Regions from separate parts of the Croceicoccus marinus genome, predicted to be linked through region 1. Evidence: predicted binding sites of a transcription regulator. Region 1 holds the regulator's gene; the other holds the start of a gene.

Region 1 (7,760 bases):
TGCGGGCGGTGTCGGCTATTTCGCGCCGGACGGGTCGGTGGACAGCTGCATCGTTCTGCGCACCGCGGTGGTAAAGGACGGCATGATGCATGTGCAGGCAGGCGCCGGGATCGTCGCCGATTCCGACCCGGCCTACGAACAGCGCGAGTGCGAGGCGAAGGCCGGTGCCCTGCTCGCCGCGGCGAAGGAAGCGCTGAAACTGGCCGGCGAAGCGGGCTACGGGCAATAACGCCGCACCCCGTTCCGTCCGTCCCACCCCTTCGGGCGACTTGATCTCGATAATATTCACGCGCAAAGGCGGGCACCATGATCCTCGTCATCGACAATTACGACAGCTTCACCTGGAACCTCGTCCACTACCTGATGGAAATGGGCGCGAAGGTGGACGTGGTGCGCAACGATGCGATCACCGCGGCAGAAGCACTGGCTTCGGGCGCCAGGGGTTTTCTGATCTCGCCCGGGCCCTGCACGCCAAACGAGGCGGGAGTCAGCCTGGACCTGGTGGGTGCTTGCGCCGATGCAGGAAGTCCGCTGCTGGGCGTGTGCCTGGGCCATCAGGCGATCGGGCAGTATTTCGGCGGAACGGTCGTGCGCGGCGGGTTGATGCACGGCAAGACCTCGCCCGTCGATCATGACGGGACGGGCGTGTTCAAGGGGTTGCCCTCGCCCTTCACCGCGACACGCTATCATTCGCTGGTGGTCGAGGATGTGCCGGCCTGCCTGACCATCAACGCCAGCACGCCGCGCCCGGCCGAGGACGGCACCCACGCGATGGGCTTCCGGCACGAAAGCCTGCCGATCCACGGGGTGCAGTTCCATCCCGAAAGCATCGCCACCCAGCACGGCCACGCGATGCTGGCCAATTTCCTCGAACTCTGCGGGATCGAGGCGACGCTTCCCGCCGAGCAGGCAGTCGTTGCATGATGGCATCGACGGGCCTGACCATCGACGAGGCCGAGGCGCTGGTCGGCAGGATGCTCGACGGCGAAATGCCGGATGACGCCATTGCCGACGCTCTGGTCTCGATGGCCGAACGTGGCGAAACGGCGGAGGAAATCGCCGGGGCCGTCCGCGCGATGCGGGCACGGATGAAGCCCGTTCCCGCGCCTGCGCTCTCCATCGACGTTTGCGGCACCGGCGGGGACGGCCAGCATTCGCTCAACGTGTCGACCGCGGTGGCGCTGGTGGTGGCGGCATGCGGCGTTCCGGTGGCGAAACATGGCAATCGCGCGGCCAGCAGCAAGGCGGGCGGTGCTGATACGCTGGAAAGCCTTGGCCTGGACCTGGGCAAGGCAGGTGCAATGGCGGCTGCGACATTGCCCGACCTGTCTATCGCCTTTCTCTTCGCCCAGTCGCATCATCCCGCGCTGGCCCGGATCGCGCCGATCCGCCGGGCGCTGGGACGGCGCACGATCTTCAACCTGACCGGCCCGCTGGCCAATCCGGCGGGCGTGACCCGCCAGCTGGTCGGCGTCGCAAGCCCAGCTCTCGTTCCTCTCTATGCGCAGGCGATGCGCGATTTGGGGACCGAGCGGGCGCTGGTGGTGTCGGGACATGAGGGGCTGGACGAACTTTCGATCGCCGGGCCCAGCCGGACAGCCGCAATCGGCTTCGATTTTCCCGATGAAGTGACGCCCGAGGATGCAGGCCTGCCCTTCCACCCGCTGGAAGCGATCAGGGGCGGGGATGCCGATTACAACGCGGCGGCCTTGCGCGATTTGTTGGCAGGGGCCGAGGGCGCCTACCGCGACGCGGTCGTTCTCAATGCCGCCGCTGCGCTGATCGTGGCAGGCGAAGCGCGCACGCTGTATGAGGGCGCCGAGGAAGCTGCCGAGGCGATCGACAAGGGTCTGGCCAAGGCGCTCCTCGATTGCTGGATCAGGACCGTCAATTCGGGGACATGCCCATGAGCGACCGGCTGCTCGAGATCTGCAACGTCAAGCGCGAGGAAGTCGCGGCGCGCAAGAAGCAGCGCTCTCTGCGCGACCTGGAAGTGCTGGCGCGGGCGCAGGAAGCGCCCCGCGGTTTCGCGCATAGGCTTGAGCAGGCTTCGCGCCGCGGCTTTGGGCTGATCGCGGAAATCAAGAAAGCTTCGCCTTCCAAGGGATTGATTCGGCAGGATTTCGACCCGCCAGAACATGCGCGCGAATATGCCACCGGCGGCGCCGCCTGCCTGTCGGTGCTGACCGATGCCCCGCATTTTCAGGGGCATGAGGATTATCTGGTCGCCGCCCGCGCCGCCTGCACGCTGCCGGTGTTGCGCAAGGATTTCATGGTCGATCCATGGCAGGTGACCGAAGCGCGCGCGATCGGGGCGGACGCGATCCTCATCATCCTCGCCGCGCTGGACGATTGTCTGGCGGCCGAGATCGAGGCTGCCGCCATCGACGCGCACATGGACGTGCTGGTCGAGGTGCACGACGAGGCCGAGATGGAGCGCTCGCACCGGCTGCGCTCGGGGCTGATCGGGGTCAACAATCGCGATTTGCGCACCTTTACCACCGATATCGCCGCCACGGCCCGCCTCGCCCCGCTTGCCCCGCCGGACGCGCTGCTGGTCAGCGAAAGCGGCATAGCGGATCATGACGATGTCCAGGCCATCTGCGACATGGCGGGCGTACGCTGTTTCCTAGTGGGCGAGAGCCTCATGCGGCAGCGCGACGTGACGACGGCGACGCGCGACCTGCTTGGCCTGCCGCGTATGGCGGGACTGCCCGGTTCGATGGGCCCGGCTCGATGGGCATGATTCGTTGACCAGCAAGCTCACCCATCTGGACGAAAGCGGCACCGCGCGCATGGTCGACGTGGGAGGCAAGACCCCCGCCCGCCGCACCGCGGTCGCCGGCGGCAGCATCGCCATGTCCGATGAAGCCCTGCAGGCAATCCGCGAAGGCAGCGTGAAAAAGGGCGATGTGCTGGCCACGGCACGCATCGCGGGCATCATGGCGGCCAAGAAGACGGGCGAGCTCGTCCCTTTGTGCCATCCGCTGCCCATCGACGCGGTAAACGTCGATTTCACCTTCGAGCATGGCTCGATCCATGCCACCGCCACTGCCTCTATCGAGGCGAAGACGGGGGTCGAGATGGAAGCGATCACTGCCGTCTCGGTGGCGCTGATCACGATCTATGACATGGCCAAGGCGCTCGACAAGGGCATGGTCATCGGCGGGATCCGACTGATCGCCAAGGATGGCGGCAAGTCGGGCCGCTGGCGCGCCGCGGGGCATGAGGATCTGGAGCTTTGACGGCAAGCTGGCTGCTGGGGCTCGAGGAAGCGCAGCGACGCCTTCTCGCGATGGCGCAGCCGCTGCCCGCCGTGGAATTGCCGATCGGAGAGGCAGCCGGTCGGTGGCTCGCCAGTGATGTCGCGGCGCTGCGATCTCAGCCGCCCGATCCGATGTCGGCGATGGATGGCTATGCCCTGCGGCAAGTCGACATGCCAGGCCCTTGGGACATCGTCGGCGAAAGCGCCGCAGGACACCCGTTCCAGGGCACGGTCGGACCCCGGCAGGCCGTTCGCATCGCGACCGGCGCGGTCGTTCCGGGCGGTGCCGACATGGTCGCCGTGCAGGAAGACTGCCGCGCCGAAGGAAGCAGGCTGTTCTTCGACGGCGATCCTCCCGAACCGCTCGGCCGGCATATCCGCCCCCGCGGGCTCGACTTCGCGCAGGGCGACATCATTGCGCGCGCTGGGGAAAGGTTGACGCCCGCTCGGCTGGCGCTGGCGATCACGGCGGGACACGGCAGGCTTTCAGTGCATGAAAAAGCCAGCGTCGCGGTGATCGAGGGTGGCGACGAATTGAGACCCGCGGGCGAGGACCTGCCTCCCGGCGCGATCCCCGCCAGCAATGGCGCCATGCTGGGCGCATTGTTCACCGACCTCGGCTGCGAAATCGAAAGCCATGGCCCCGTACCCGACCGCCGCGACGCGCTGCGCGCCGCTTTCGAGCAGGCGAAGAACGCGCACATGATCGTCACCAGCGGCGGCGCATCGGTGGGCGATCACGACCTCGTCTTGCCGGTGCTGGAGGAGATGGGCGCCAAGATCGACTTCTGGCGCGTCGCGATCAAGCCTGGCAAGCCGATCCTGGTCGCTCGTCTCGGTAGACAGCTGGTTATCGGCCTGCCCGGCAATCCGGTCTCCAGTTTCGTGACCGCGCATCTCTTCGCGCAGCCGATCGCCCGCGCGCTGATGGGCGACCGGTCGCCCTTGCCCGCGATGCAGCCCGCGTTCTGCCTGGGGGATCTGCCAGCGACCGGGAAAAGGACGGAATTCCTGCGCGCAGCGTTCACCGATCTGGGCGTGATGCCGCTGGCTTTGCAGGACAGCGCTGCACTGACGCCTCTGGCCGAAGCCGATGCGCTGATCCTGCGCCCTGCGGAAACGGCGGAAGTGAAAACCGGCGATGTCGTTCGGGTCATTCCGCTGGCGCCGCGCAACAGAAACTGACGCATTATTGCGTTAACATGGGTTGACGCGTGTTCCGATGTTGCTTAATTGTTCCGTATTCGTTCGCGCCGCTGGGCGCAAGGCGGAACAGGATACGGCCATGCTTACGCGCAAACAGCACGAATTGCTGATCTTCATCCAGCAACGGCTTGAGGATAGCGGAATTTCCCCCTCGTTCGAGGAAATGAAGGAAGCCCTCGACTTGAAGTCGAAGTCGGGCGTGCATCGCCTGATCTCGGCGCTGGAGGAACGCGGCTTCATCCGCCGCTTGCCGAACCGTGCCCGCGCGCTTGAGGTGATCCGCCAGCCGGACGATGTGACCGGCACCGCCCGGGCGAAATCCGCGCCGGCCAAACCCGACAATGTCGTCGAATTCAAGCGCCTTGCCCCGCAGCCCGGCGTATCGAGCGACGTGATTGAAATTCCGCTGCATGGCCGCATCGCCGCCGGCGTCCCGATCGAGGCGCTGGAGGATTCGCGGATGCTGCCCGTTCCCGCTGCCTTGCTGGGAAGCGGGGAGTATTATGCGCTGGAAGTTTCCGGCGATTCCATGATCGAGGCCGGCATCTTCGATGGCGATTATGCGCTGGTGCGCCGCACCGACACGGCGCGAGACGGCGAGATCATCGTTGCGCTGGTCCGCGGTGAGGAAGCGACGCTGAAATACCTCCGCCGCGTGAACGGCATGGTCCGGCTCGATCCTGCGAATGCGTCGTATGAGGCGCAGACCTACGATCCGTCGGAAGTGCAGGTCCAGGGCCGGCTTGCCGGACTGCTGCGCCGCTATCACTGAACGCCGCACCCCGCGGCCTACCATCCGTGGCTGTCGCCTTCGGGCCTGACCGCCCGGTAGGAGCCGCTTTCCAGATCGACGGCCAGCCCGCCGCGGCGCGACAGCAGGCTGCCGTCGGCCTTCAACATGGACGGCCGGCAATCCGCGGGGAGCCGCCTGCTGGAAATCACGATATCGGCCCGCGCGCAGGCGGCGACCAGCGGGCCATATGGTACGTCCACGGGTCGCTGGGCGACAAGCAGGGTCCTGCCCTGCGCCTGAAGCTGACAGAAATCGCCGTTGCAGCGCGCCCCGGGCCATTCGGGAAATTCGCTGAACGGTTCACCGTCCTTCGGCGTCTTGCCCATCGCCTCCACCATCGCGTCCGCTGCGAAACTCGTGCTGGTGCGCAGAAGGTATAATTCGCCGTCATCCGACAGCATGGCGGCATTTCGTCCGCTCTGTTCGATCAGCAGGTCGGCCGGGCGCGCAAGGAAGAGCGCGGACACTCCGATTGACAGCGGCAGCAGTCCCCACAGCCGAAACCGCCCCGACCACAGCGCCAGCCAGAACGCGCCCGCGACGCATGCCAGCGCCGCCACAAGCGAGACCTGCGGCAATTGCAGCACCGACCCGGGAAGCGAGGACGTCGTGTGTGCAATACCCAGTGTCAGGTCGAGCGACTTTGCCGAAAGCCACCAAAGGGGCGCTCCAACCCCCAGCAAATCGAAGACCAGCCCCGCGGTCAGCGCAGGCAGGGTTACCGCCGTCATCAGCGGAATCGCGACGACATTGGCAAGCGATCCATAGAGGCTCGACCGCTGGAAATGGAACAGGACCAGCGGGCTCAGCGCAGCCTCGACGATCAGGCCCGTCAGGAACAGCAGCAGGCCGGCATGGGCCCAGCGCGCCAGTTGTCCCTCGCCCCGCTGCTCCTTCAGCCACTCGACCAAGCGGCTGTTGTGGAATGCGACGATAGCCGTCACCGCGGCAAAGCTCAGCTGGAACGAGGGGCCGATGACCGCTTCGGGCCAGAACAGCATCACCGTCATCGCGGCCAGCGCGATCAGCCTGAGTGACAGCGCCTGCCGCCCGAGAGACAGCGCGGCCACGACCAGCAGCGCAGCCAGACAGGCCCGCACCGTCGGCAGCGCGGCTCCTGTCATCAGCGTATAACCGATCCCCGCCAGCGCGCCCGACCCCGCTGCCGCCAACGGGAGCCGCACTCGCAGGGCAAGCCAGGGGAACAAAGCGCCCACCCTGACCACCAGAAGCCACGCAATCGCCACGATCGCACCCACGTGAAGCCCGCTGATGGACAGCATATGCGCCAATCCGGAATCGCGCATCGCCTGCGCGTCGGCTTCGGGGATGGCGCCGCGGTCGCCGGTGATCAGCGTCGCTGCGATCGCAGCCGATGCCGCGCCGCCATACTGCCCGACCTGCTGCCGGACATGGGCGGCAAGCTCGCTGCGCCAGCCGCTTGCCCCGCCCGCGAGGCCAGTAACGATGGGGGGTTCCAGAACCGATCCCGATGCAGCAAGCCCGTCGAACCAGGCCGACTGCGCAAAGTCATAGCCGCCCGGCACCGCCGCACGCTGGGGCGGGGTCAGGCGGATCTTGGCGCGGAACTTCGATCCTGCCACCAGCGCCGGGTCGTCCATCTCCGCCGGTACGTTCAGCCGCGCCCTGATCGGTATCTGGTCCAGCGGATCGCGGGTCGCGACGATCAGCCTGACGCGTTCGCGCGCGGGCTGCTCCTCGCGCTCGAGCACGATCGCTTCCACCACCGCGACCCTTGGCCCGCTGATGGGCTGCGCGCCGATCAGGGTCGAGCGAGCCCAGACCAGCACGATCCCGGCAGCCAGCATCAGCGCCAGACCGGTCGCCGCATTGCGCAGCAGCGCATGCCGGTCGCCCTCCAGCCGCACCAGCGACAATCCTGCCATCACGCCGCACAGGCCGATGGCGATCAGCCATTCGCCCGGCCCCGGCAGGATGAACCATAGCCCGATGCCCGTCAGCATCGCCACGGCCAGCCACGGCATGCGTTCGAAGCCGCGATCGGCCAGGAACGCCTCTATTCCATCCGCGGCACTGGACAAACGGGCTTCGGTCCCCCATTTCCGCAACCGCGAAGAGGGGCGTGAATCGCCTTCGACCTCGCCCGCTATCGGAACGACGGTACTGGCACGGCCCTTCCCCATGGCGCCGCGCAAGTCATTCATGAAACGTCTTCTCCGGTTCGAGCGGTTCGCCCATGACATGCATTGAAAGAGGAAGCACGCGCAGATGGCAAGCGGCCAGGCAGACGGAACCGACAGCGGCAACGCGAAAGCAACCGCGCAAGGGACTGTCGTCACGCGTTTCGCGCCCTCGCCCACGGGTTTCCTGCATATCGGCGGCGCGCGCACCGCGCTGTTCAACTGGCTTTATGCCCGGCATTTCGGCGGCAAGGCGCTGCTGCGGATCGAGGATACGGACAAGGCCCGCTCGACGCAGGAAGCCATCGACGCGATTCTCGACGGGCTGGAATGG
Region 2 (7,760 bases), 110 kb from region 1:
CTGCGCGCGCCCGGCCAGCACGATGGCGCGTGCGCCCATTGCATCGGCCTCGGCCAGCGCCGCCGCGAATTCCCCGTGCGAAGCGCTTAGCCACACGGCCCCCTGCGGCATCGCCGCGGGCGCGAGAATCGCCAGCGCCGAGAGCCATTCCGCGCGGTCCTCGGCAGTCAATTTCGCAATCGCGGAACCACTATCGTCAAGATAGGTTGCGCCATCAGGCATCGGAAGCAGATCCGGGCGGTTTGGCGGGCAATATTTCGCCTGTTTTTCGAATAGGGATGTTCATTAGTTTCGTTTTCGTGACGAAGGCTCTGTGTAGTTGACAACCCTGTCAGATATGCAAGTTTCCGTCCATTGGCTCGATTGCAGATGAGGGCGAGCATGAAACAGATTTTCGCGCAGGTGCACGATCACGACGCGCTTCACGACAATGACGATATCGGCGACATCGCCGCATGGCTGGATGGTCTCAAGCATCCAGCCGACGGAGGGTCGCGAGGCTTCCGTCGTACCATCGATTCCCTGATGAACAATTGACGAAAACGGCGGGGGCGATCCCCGCCGTTATTTTTTGGGTCGTTTGTTTCCGCGCCTGTCTTTCCCGAAAAATGCCTCGCTGCGGGACAATGTCCGCGCCCGGCTTGGGACTGGGAACCGCAGGCTTCGTCATGTCGTTTTCCCCGCCATATCGAAGGGGAATTGTACAATGACCGAAGAACGAATTACCCGCGTCGAAACGCCCGAAGGCAATACCCACGTCCGTACCGAGGTGATCCGCGATGCCGAACCGGCCCGTTCGGGCGGCGGAATGGCGACCGCGCTGATCGTGCTGGTCGCGGTCGCCGTGCTGATCGGCGCATTCGTGCTGATGCAGGGCCAGGACGCCGAGATCGCCAAGGACAACGCCGTCGCGGGCGCTGCTGACAGCGTCGGCAATGCCGCCGAATCCATCGGCAATGCCGCCGACCAGGCTGCGGAGAAGATCGCCAACTGATCGCGCCGTGATGCAAGCAAGGGGCGGGAAGGGCAGCAAGCTCCTCCCGCCCTTTTTGCGTCCGCCTTATATACGCGCCGTTTACCATGGCGGCGCTAGGCAAGGTGCATGGCCGCAGCCCTCCATGACCGCTCCCCATCACCCGCCGCTGCGGGGCCTGCCGCATGACCGTGCCCGGCCTGCCGGGCTGGAGCGCCGTCGCGGGCGTCACCGCGGCGCTCGGCGCACTCGCCTGCCTGCTTGCGCCGCTGCTGCTGCGCGACCGGGGCCGCAGCGCGGGCCTGCGCGCGGTGATCGTCGGCGCGCTGGGCGCGGCGGGCATCGTGCTGGTGACCGGCGTCGCGCCCGACATCGACCCGCGCCTCGCCTGGCTGGTCGAGACACCGCGCAACCTGGCCTTCCTCGCGCTGATCGGAGTGCTGCTCTCGGCAGAGGGGCGCCATGCAAGTTTGACCCTGCTGCGCCCGATGCTGTTCGCGCTGACCTTTGCCGAACTGGCTCACCTGCCGCTGATGGTGCTGACCGAATGGTTCCGCTACCCGCAGGCGCTGGCGCTGATCATGGACATGGCCGCGCTGTTCCGCATGATCTTCGCGGTCGGCATGCTGGTGCTGATCCACAATCTCTTCGCGGGCACCGAACCCGAACAAAGGTCCCGCCTGGGCCCTGTCACCACCGCGCTGGTGCTGGGCTGGGGGGTAGAGCTCAATCTCTATGCGCTCACCTATCTGTCGGGCGCGATGCCGCCGGCGATGCTGGCGGTGCGCGGCCTGGCGTGGTGCGCCGTGGCGGTGCTGCTCTACCGCGACGGGCGCGCGCAGCCCGAACGGCGCTTTGCGCCGTCGCGGTCGGTGACGTTCCAGTCGCTCTCGCTGCTGGTGATCGCGTTCTACCTGCTGGGCATATTCGCGCTCGACACCGCGCTGGGCGCGTTCGACATCGACATGGGGGTCGCCAGCCAGTTCTTCGCCATCGTGCTGACCATGCTGATCGCGCTGCTGCTCGCCTCGCGCGGGCTGCGTGCGATGCTGCGCGATGCGATCAGCCGCAACCTGTTTCGCCACCGCTTCGACTACCGCGCCGAATGGCTGCGCTTTGCCCGCATGATGGGCGAGCAGGGTCGCGGCGCACCGCCCGTCGGCATTCGCGCGGTGCAGGCGCTGGCCGAGATCGTCGACAGCCCCGCCGGCCTGCTGCTCTCGCCGGACGAGGACGGCCATCTCGCTCTCGCCGCGCGCTGGCAATGGCCGGATGCCGAGATTCCGGCCAACGCGCTGCCCGCCGACGCCCTGCGCGCCATGGAGGAAGCCGAGGACGTGCTCGCCCTCGACACGCTGCGGGGCGGCGATGCCGCGCCCATCGCGCATTTCGTCCCGGCATGGCTGCTGGACGATGCGCGCGCCTGGCTACTGGTGCCGCTGCTGCTCGACGGGCGCATGGCGGGCGCGGTGGTGCTGGCGCGCCCCGCCTTCGCGCGCAAGCTGGACTGGGAGGATCACGACCTGCTGCGCATCGTCGGCCAGCAGCTGGCGGTGCACCTGTCCGAACAGGCCGCCCAGCGCGCCCTGCTGGACGCCGGCCGGTTCGATGAGTTCAACCGCCGCATGGCCTTCGTCATGCACGACATCAAGAATCTGGCCAGCCAGCTGAACCTGACCGTCAGCAATGCCGAACGGCACATGGAAAACCCCGCCTTCCGCGCCGACATGCTGACGACCCTGCGCAATGCGACGGGCCGGATGGAGGCGCTGCTCGCCCGGCTGTCGCATTATGGCGCCAAAGGGGAAGGGCGGATCGAGCCGATGTGCCCGCACGACCTTGCCCTGCAGATCTTCGGCGCGCTGCCGCACCGGGGCCGCGTCCGCATCGCCCCATCGGGCCGCGTTCCCGTGCTGGCCGATCGCGAGGGGCTGGAACAGGTGCTGCGCCATCTGGTGCAGAACGCGATCGACGCCAGCCCGCCGCAGGGCGAAGTCGCCATAACGATCCGACAAGGGCGCAGCGAGGCCGCGATAGAAATCGCGGACAGCGGCTGCGGCATGTCGGCCCAGTTCATCCGCAGCGAACTCTTCGCCCCCTTCGTCTCCACCAAACCCGACGGCTTCGGCATCGGCGCGTTCGAGGCGCGCGAGATGGTGCGCGCGATGAAAGGCCGCCTCGACGTCGCTTCGCGCGAGGGGGAGGGGACGCGCTTCACCATCCGGCTTCCCTTGGCGGAACCTGCTGCCGAACCCGCTGCCGAACCTGCCGCCGACCCCGCCGCGAATCCCGGCCAGCCAGACAGGAAGGTCGCCTGATGTCCGCCAGATCCGGCGAAGCCGACAAGCCCCGCCTGCTGGTGGTCGAGGATGATCCCGGCCTCGCCACCCAGCTCAAATGGGCGTGGGACGAATTCGACGTGACCTGCGTCGGGGACCGCGAGACCGCCATCGCCGCGCTGCGCCAGCACGAACCCGATGTCGTCACGCTCGACCTGGGCCTGCCGCCCGATCCCGACGGCACCAGGGAGGGGTTCGCCGTGCTCGACGCGATCATGGAGCTGAAGCCCGATACCAAGGTAATCGTCGCCAGCGGTCACGGCGCCGCCGAAAGCGCATTGCGCGCCATCGAACGCGGGGCCTACGATTTCTATCGCAAGCCCGTCAGGATAGAGGAGCTGGCGCTGATCGTGCGCCGCGCGCTCCATCTCGCCGCGCTTGAGGGGGAGAACCGGCGCCTTGCCGCCCGGGTGGGCGAGGATGCGACCCTGCTGGGCAGCATCGTCACCGGCGCGCCCGAAATGATCCGCACCGCCCGCACGGTCGAGCGCATCGCATCCGCCGATGTCTCGGTCCTGCTGATGGGCGCCAGCGGCACCGGCAAGGAATTGCTGGCGCGCGGCCTCCACGCCGCCAGCGCCCGCGCAAGGGCGGGCCTTGTCGCGATCAATTGCGCCGCCATTCCCGAACATCTGCTGGAACAGGAGCTTTTCGGCTATGAGGCGGGCGCGTTCGAGGGCGCGCATTCCGCCCGCGAAGGCCGGATCGAGATGGCGGCGGGGGGCACCTTGTTCCTCGACGAGATGGGCGAGCTGCCTTCCGCCATCCAGGCCCGCCTGCTGCGCTTCATCGAAACCCGCGCGGTCGAACGCATCGGCGCTGCCACCGCGATCCCCGTCGACGCGCGCCTCGTCTGCGCGACCCACCGCGACCTTCCGGCGATGGTCGCCGAGGGTGCGTTTCGCGAAGACCTCTATTTCCGTCTCGCCGAAGTCGTCGTCGCCATCCCCTCGCTGGCCGAGCGCGCGGGCGATGCACCGCTGCTCGCCCGCCACTTCCTCGCGCGCTTCGCGGCAGAGATGAACCCGCAGATCAAGGGTTTCGCGCCCGACGCGCTGGCGGCGATCGACGCCTGGCACTGGCCCGGCAATGTCCGCGAACTGGAAAACCGCGTGAAGCGCGCGGTGATCATGGCCGACGGCAGGCTGGTCGGCGCCCAGGACCTGGACCTTGCCGAATCGGGGGACGAGCTGGCGCTGGCGCTCAACCTCAAGGCCGGGCGCGAACAGGCGGACCGCAAGTTGATTCGCCAGGCGCTGTCACGCAGCGAGGGCAATATTTCGTCGACCGCGCGTATGCTTGGTATCAGCCGTCCGACACTTTATGACCTGATGAAGCAATACGACCTTTCCACTTGACGTCTGTCGGTCCGGTTCTTCCCCTCGTCGAATGAAATATTGGGGTATTGTGGATAAGTATGGTAGTAATCCCTTCATAAGGGAGAGCGAGCGTGGACGACATTCTGAAACAGTGCATGCTGAAAGGCTTGCGTTACTATCGCGATGAAACACGGCAGATGCTGGCAATGGCCAGCCAGTCGGGCGATCCGAATGACGCCGAACGCCTGGAACGCCGGATCCATCGCCTCGACGACCGCATCCGCGACTGGGACCTCGAAAGCCGCCAGATGCACTGACCTCAAAAGCCGACCGCCTGCCGCCCCAGTGGCGAAAGGCGTTTGCAAATACACAGGCCCGCGCGCTCGACTGACGAGCGCGCGGGCCTTTCCTTTGCGGCCGGGCCCTTCCGACAGGGCTTGTCATCGGAACCGATGTTGTAACCGGCGCCCATGGCCCCCAAATGGCGGACAAGCCATTCCCGCCCGCTTGACGCGGAAGAACAAATTCGGAACATCCCTGCTTCATGAGCCTTACGACCATCTCCGTGCGCGGGGCGCGCGAACATAACCTAAAAGGTATCGACATCGATCTGCCGCGCGACGCGCTGATCGTGATCACGGGCCTCTCCGGCTCGGGCAAGTCGAGCCTGGCTTTCGACACCATCTATGCCGAGGGTCAGCGCCGCTATGTGGAATCGCTGAGCGCCTATGCGCGCCAGTTCCTTGAGATGATGCACAAGCCCGATGTCGAGCATATCGACGGGCTGTCGCCCGCCATCTCGATCGAGCAGAAGACCACGTCGCGCAACCCGCGTTCCACCGTGGCGACGGTGACCGAGATCTACGACTACATGCGCCTGCTTTGGGCGCGCGTCGGCGTGCCGTACTCGCCCGCCACCGGCCTTCCGATCGAGGCGCAGACCGTTTCCAACATGGTCGACCGCGTGATGGCCCTGCCCGAAGGCACGCGCGCCTATCTGCTGGCCCCCGTGGTGCGCGGCCGCAAGGGCGAATACCGCAAGGAACTGGCCGAATGGCAGAAGGCGGGCTTCACGCGCGTCCGCATCGACGGCGAGATCCACCAGATCGAGGACGCCCCCGCGCTCGACAAGAAGTTCAAGCACGACATCGAAGTCGTGGTCGACCGCCTCGCCGTGCGCCGAAGTAAAGACGGACAAGGGGGGATCGAGACGCGCCTTGCCGACAGTTTCGAAACCGCGCTGCGCCTTGCCGACGGCCTCGCCTATGTCGACCTCGCCGACGGCGTCGTGCCGGGACGCGAGGGCGAGGAACAGGCGGGCGGCAATCTGAAAGGCGCGGGCATCCCCGCCAACCGCATCGTCTTTTCCGAACGCTTTTCCTGCCCCGTCAGCGGCTTCACGATCGAGGATATCGAACCGCGCCTGTTCTCGTTCAACGCGCCGCAGGGCGCTTGCCCGGTGTGCGACGGGCTTGGCGAGAAGCTGCTGTTCGACCCCCAGCTGGTCGTCCCCAACGAAGGGCTCAGCCTGAAGAAGGGCGCGGTCGTGCCCTGGGCCAAGTCCAACCCGCCGTCGCCCTATTACATGCAGGTGCTCGCCAGCCTCGCGAACCATTTCGGCTTCGAACTCGAAACCCCGTGGGAACAGCTGGCCGAGGAACACCGCAGCGCCATCCTGTTCGGCACCAAGGGCAAACCCGTGCCGCTGACCTTCAAGGACGGCCGCAAGAGCTATACCGTCAACAAGGCGTTCGAGGGCGTGATCGGCAACCTCAACCGCCGCATGCTGCAGACCGAAAGCGCCTGGATGCGCGAGGAACTGGGCAAGTTCCAGACCGCCCAGCCTTGCGAGGCCTGCGGCGGCGCCCGCCTCAACGAAAAGGCACGCGCGGTGAAGGTCGCGGGCACGGACATCGCGGGCCCCGTCCGCCTCTCGGTCAGCGATGCCAAGCGCTGGTTCCTGGAACTCGAAGACAAGCTCGGCGACCAGCAGAAGCAGATCGCCAAGGCCATCCTGAAGGAAATCAACGAACGCCTCGGCTTCCTCGACAATGTCGGGCTCGACTACCTCAACCTCGACCGCACCAGCGGCACCCTGTCCGGCGGCGAAAGCCAGCGCATCCGCCTCGCCAGCCAGATCGGCAGCGGGCTGTCGGGCGTGCTCTACGTGCTCGACGAACCCTCCATCGGCCTGCACCAGCGCGACAACGACCGCCTGCTGGAAACCCTGAAACGCCTCCGCGACCTCGGCAACACCGTCATCGTCGTCGAACATGACGAGGACGCGATCCGGGCCGCCGACCACGTGGTCGACCTCGGCCCCGGCGCCGGTGTCCACGGGGGAGAGATCGTCGCCCAGGGCACGCTTAAACAGGTGCTGAAGTCCAAGAACTCGCTCACCGCCGCCTATCTCAACGGCACCCGCGCGATCGAGGTGCCCAAGAAGCGCCGCAAGGGCAACGGCAAGAAGATCACCGTCCACGGCGCAGTCGCCAACAACCTCAAGGACGTGACGGGCGAGATCCCGCTCGGCACCTTCACCTGCATCACCGGCGTGTCGGGATCGGGCAAGTCGTCCTTCACCATCGACACGCTCTATGCCGGGGCGGCGCGGGCGCTGAACGGCGCGCGCGTCATCGCCGGGCCGCACCAGAAGATCACCGGCCTCGACCACTGCGACAAGGTGATCGAGATCGACCAGTCCCCCATCGGCCGCACCCCGCGCTCGAACCCGGCAACCTACACCGGCGCCTTCACCAATATCCGCGACTGGTTCGCCGGCCTGCCGGAATCGCAGGCGCGCGGGTACAAGCCGGGGCGCTTCAGCTTCAACGTCAAGGGCGGCCGGTGCGAGGCGTGCCAGGGCGACGGCCTCATCAAGATCGAGATGCACTTCCTGCCCGACGTCTATGTGACGTGCGAGGAATGCGGCGGCAAGCGCTACAACCGCGAGACGCTGGAGGTGAAGTTCAAGGGCCGCTCCATCGCCGACGTGCTCGACATGACGATCGAGGATGCCGAGGAATTCTTCTCCGCCGTGCCCCCGATCCGCGACCGCATGCACATGCTGAACGAGGTGGGGCTGGGCTATGTGAAGGTTGGCCAGCAGGCGACCACCCTGTCAGGGGG

Evidence for each region. Region 1 encodes LexA, which represses DNA repair genes until DNA is damaged. Its sites were predicted from a motif close to GTTCCNCNCTTGTTCT; they were not measured.
Region 2: a site for LexA is predicted at 5,149-5,164, ahead of uvrA (excinuclease ABC subunit UvrA). Genes of this name have one in related genera too.

Annotation. Positions count from the first base shown of each region.
Region 1 covers NZ_CP019602.1:1,121,726-1,129,485, reverse strand. The annotation lists gene trpE (anthranilate synthase component I) at 1-229, shown strand, start outside; gene A9D14_RS05415 (anthranilate synthase component II) at 307-924, shown strand; gene trpD (anthranilate phosphoribosyltransferase) at 921-1,910, shown strand; gene trpC (indole-3-glycerol phosphate synthase TrpC) at 1,907-2,746, shown strand; gene moaC (cyclic pyranopterin monophosphate synthase MoaC) at 2,751-3,245, shown strand; gene A9D14_RS05395 (molybdopterin molybdotransferase MoeA) at 3,242-4,450, shown strand; gene lexA (transcriptional repressor LexA) at 4,551-5,243, shown strand; gene A9D14_RS05385 (ComEC/Rec2 family competence protein) at 5,261-7,327, opposite strand; gene gltX (glutamate--tRNA ligase) at 7,515-7,760, shown strand, end outside.
Region 2 covers NZ_CP019602.1:1,227,284-1,235,043, forward strand. The annotation lists gene A9D14_RS05880 (response regulator transcription factor) at 1-222, opposite strand, end outside; gene A9D14_RS19385 (hypothetical protein) at 382-537, shown strand; gene A9D14_RS05885 (hypothetical protein) at 707-994, shown strand; gene prsK (XrtA/PEP-CTERM system histidine kinase PrsK) at 1,159-3,291, shown strand; gene prsR (PEP-CTERM-box response regulator transcription factor) at 3,291-4,670, shown strand; gene A9D14_RS19390 (hypothetical protein) at 4,763-4,948, shown strand; gene uvrA (excinuclease ABC subunit UvrA) at 5,176-7,760, shown strand, end outside.